Regions from separate parts of the Apibacter sp. ESL0404 genome, predicted to be linked through region 1. Evidence: riboswitches for the same ligand, from Rfam matches in the RefSeq annotation. Region 1 holds a riboswitch; the other holds the start of a gene.
The links. Region 1 has a riboswitch for S-adenosylmethionine ahead of GYM72_RS02575 (TonB-dependent siderophore receptor). Riboswitches for the same ligand answer to the same signal wherever they lie in the genome.
Positions count from the first base shown of each region.

Region 2: it holds a riboswitch for S-adenosylmethionine, as region 1 does, so the genes downstream of both, GYM72_RS03425 (PLP-dependent aspartate aminotransferase family protein) here and GYM72_RS02575 (TonB-dependent siderophore receptor) in region 1, are expected to answer to the same signal.

Region 1 covers NZ_CP048267.1:614,326-616,534, forward strand. The annotation lists gene GYM72_RS02570 (MFS transporter) at 1-1,119, shown strand, start outside; SAM riboswitch class I at 1,196-1,294, shown strand; gene GYM72_RS02575 (TonB-dependent siderophore receptor) at 1,401-2,209, shown strand, end outside.
Region 2 covers NZ_CP048267.1:817,156-819,364, reverse strand. The annotation lists gene GYM72_RS03430 (MerR family transcriptional regulator) at 1-220, shown strand, start outside; SAM riboswitch class I at 541-638, shown strand; gene GYM72_RS03425 (PLP-dependent aspartate aminotransferase family protein) at 798-1,934, shown strand; gene GYM72_RS03420 (homoserine dehydrogenase) at 1,963-2,209, shown strand, end outside.

The DNA.
Region 1 (2,209 bases):
GCGGTAACCCTTTTATTTTTTTTCTTTGGAGGCAGTTCCGCGACTTGGGCTTCACGAATTCCAACGATTAAATTATCGATGAATGTTTCCGATTCCAATTGGGGATTGGTTTTACTATTTTTATCAATCGGAACACTTATTACGTTACCTTTTGCGGGTAATTTAATAAAAAAGCTGGGAAGCAAAAAATCAACCCTTACATTTATCATTCTTTACTTTATATTTTTAATTGGGATTGGATTTTGTGGAAAATTGTGGCAATTGAAACTCAATTTAATAGCCTACGGGGCCATAGGTAATTTAACCAATATAGCTATAAATACACAAGCTGTTAATGTGTCAAAATCCTATAAAGGTCAAATAATAGGCTCCATGCACGGTACTTGGAGCATTGGAGGTTTTTTTGCTTCTTGGTTAGGAGCGGTAATGATTGCTAAAAACATACCACCTTCTGAGCATTTTATTTTATATTCTTCCATAGGAATTCTAGTTTCCCTTTGGTTATTCAGATACTTGTTGCCGGATGAATCCAAAGAAGAACCAATGGAATTACCGAAAAAATCAAAATTTATCAGAGTTGATAAAAATCTTATTGTCTTAGGATTTCTAGCTTTTTTTGCTATGGTTTCTGAAGGAACGATGACCGATTGGTCCAATGAATATATGAGGAATATAGTGAAAGCCGATAAAAAATATATCGGATATGGATTGACTGCCTATATGGCAGCCATGGCTTGCGGACGATTCATTTCTGATTTTATAGTTCGAAAATTCGGTTCAAAAATTACGTTGATCATCAGCGGATCTTTAATTTTTATAGGTATGATCTGTGCTGTTCTATTTCCAACATTACTAACTACACTTCTTTCGTTCGTTATTGTTGGACTGGGAATATCTGCAGTCGTACCCTTAGTATATACCTTAGCGGGAAATTCAAAAACTGCTTCGCCCGAACAAGCGCTTACAGTTATTACCAGCATTGGTTTTATCGGTTTTTTTCTAGGCCCTCCTTGCATTGGTTTTTTAGCTGAAAAATTTTCATTACAAATATCTTTTACTTTCATTTCCTTGTTTGGAATAGGAATAATTTTCTTGGTAAGATTTTTTAAGATAAAGTAAATTTATTTCTTTATCTTAGAGGTAAAATAATATAATATAAAATTATTTTATTATGAAAATTATGGTATATTTACATCACTTATCAAGAAAGGTGGAGGGACTGGCCCTGTGAAACCTTGGCAACCGGCCTGCTTAGGCTTGGTGCTAATTCCAGCCCTGAGGGGAAAGATGAGTGATTCGCGAGTTGTGAGTGTGTTGAGTTGTGAATAATTTCTTTTTTCCTTTCCGGTTTTTCTTGATACAGTTTTAATAAATATAATTTACTAAATGTAAGAAAGATAATGAAAAAAGTTTCTTTGTTAATGGTAAGTTTAATTTTAGAATTTACCAATTATGTGGATGCTCAAGAAAAACGAGCCGTAGATTCCCTTGATCTTGAAGAGATTGTTGTAGTCGGTGGCAGAAGTTCAGAACGAACCAAAGTAAATTCTCCCGTTGCCATAGACGTAATAGATGTCAGGAAAATAGAAAAGGCATCTCCTCAGTTAACCGTTAACGACTTATTAAATTATTTAGTACCTTCATTCAATTCAGTTCGCCAATCTTCTTCTGATGGAACGGAACATATTGATCCGGCTACCTTGAGAGGTATGGGTCCCGATCAGGTTCTGGTATTAGTGAATGGAAAAAGACGGCATACTACCTCATTAGTCAACTATCAAAATACGGTAGGTAACGGATCTGTGGGTACAGATTTAAGTGCCATACCCGTTTCAGCAATAGAAAAAATAGAGGTTTTGAGAGATGGTGCTGCAGCTCAATACGGTTCGGATGCCATTGCCGGTGTAATTAATATTATTTTAAAAAAGAATGAGGGCGGCTCGGCATCCATCACCTATGGATTAACCAATAGAAATGACGGGGAAACTTACAATTTTAGCGGAAATTACGGGGCTAAATTAGGAGATAAAGGAGGAAGTATCAATCTTTCTTTTGTAGTCAGCCAAAGAAATAAAACCAATCGTTCTTATGAAAATAATCTGGACAAGTTTGGCGATAACTTTGCCTATGATTTTGCACCGGATCCCAATCAGGCCAGAATAAACGATGAAAAAATTATGGCAGAAATGGGTTTAACCCAAAAAGACTT
Region 2 (2,209 bases), 200 kb from region 1:
TCCTACCCGACAAATTAGGTATTGGGAAGATAAAGGAATTATCAAAAGTCTTAAAGAACAGGAAGGAAAAAACAGAAGATACAATTATGAAAATATTAAAAAAATGATTCTAATAAAAGAATTATTGGAAGAAGGGTTTACATTAGATGCTGCTTCACAAAAATTAGACAGTCGAATGCAATTGATTGAAAATGTATTAAAAAAGCTTACCAATAAATAAAATCAGTATCTAATGAATGGGTTGTTAAAATATCATTTACATTGTATAATATTATTATTGATCTTACTATAAATCATGCCCTAGTATAAAATATTTACCATTGCAAAAAAATGTATTTTTTTAAACTTAGAATTAATTTCAACGGTTATTTAAATGCTTCTGTAGGTAAATTGATTTATATTTAGCATGCTTTATATCTTATATTATAATGATTAATAAAGATACATTACCTTTATAAATATTATAATAAAATCGTTTTTTATTGGAAATTAAAAAATAAAACGTATCTTTGTAATATATTTAACGATCATTAATAAAATTACTTATCAAGAAAGGTGGAGGGAATTGGCCCTATGATACCTTAGCAACCCTCTTATATGAGTAGGTGCTGCATCCAACCGTAAAGGAAAGATAAGTCGAAACAGCTTACATACAAATACAAATAATACGAGCTTCTTTCGACCTACATAAAGAAGCTAATTCATAATTTAGCATTTAAATGGGAATCTTGTATAAGTTGTTTTATGATGATTAATGAATTTTAAGGCATTTATTAATTAGAAAAAACAACCTAGTCATGAAATTAGAAACAAAATTAGTACATATTTCTACTCCTGATGTACTTACCGGAGCTATATCTACTCCTATTTACCAAACCTCTTCTTATGTTCAGGAAGAACCGGATGTGAATAAAGGATTTGCTTATACAAGAACGGCTAATCCAACCCGTAAAGTTGTAGAACAGGCCATTGCTGAATTAGAGGGCGGTATTGCCGGATTTGCTTTTTCATCGGGATTGGCTGCAACGGATTGTGTTTTAAAGTTATTAAAACAAGGGGATGAAATTATTGCTGTAAATGATGTTTACGGAGGTACTTATCGAATAGTTACTACAGTTTATAATAAATTTGGTGTAATCTCTAAATTTATTGATACTACTGATATTCAAAATGTCTTACAAGCAGTTTCAAATAAAACTCGCTTCATTTGGCTGGAAACCCCTACAAATCCTACTTTAAAAATATCCGACATTGAAGAAATCGCTAAAATTTCCAAGCAAGTGGGAGCACTATTAATTGTAGATAATACTTTTTTATCTCCTGCTTTACAACAACCGATACGTTTAGGAGCAGATATTGTTGTACACAGTGGAACTAAATATCTTTCAGGACATGGAGATGTTTTATCCGGATTTATAGTTGTGAAAGATCCTAAAATAGCCGAAGAATTAAAATATTTACAAAATACCTCAGGGGGCGTACTCTCGCCTTTTGATAGTTGGTTAACCTTACGCGGAATTCAAACTCTATCTCTGCGTATGGAAAAACATTCACAAAATGCTCAAAAAATTGCTGAATTTTTAACTACACATTCCAAAGTAGATAAAGTATATTATCCCGGATTAAAAAATCATCCCAATCATCATATTGCGGCCAAACAACAAAAAGGGTTTGGCGGAATGGTATCTTTTAGTTTAAAAGACGATACTTTAGAAACGGCAAAAGATTTTTTAACACGTACCAAAATTTTTCTTTTAGCTGAAAATTTAGGCGATGTTAGGAGTTTGGGTAGCCATCCTGCCACCATGACCCATAAATCAACCCCTCTTGAAGTTCGTAAAGAAACAGGAATTCAAGATTCTTTAATTCGTTTATCGGTAGGAATTGAAAATGTAGATGACCTGATTAATGATATCAAACAAGCTTTAGATTAACGGTTAATTTTATAAATTGAATAATTAAATGATAAGAAATAAACTTAAATTAGGAATTTTTGGATTTGGATGTGTGGGAACTGGATTGTATAAAGTGTTAGAAGAAGCCGAAAGTGTAGATGCAAATATTAAAAAAATATGTATTAAACATCCCGATAAACCGAGATCAATCGATAAAAAGTATTTTACTACTGATAAATACGAGTTATTATCGGATCCTGAAATTGAAGTTATTGTCGAATTAATAGATGACGCTGATGCTGCTTTTGATATTG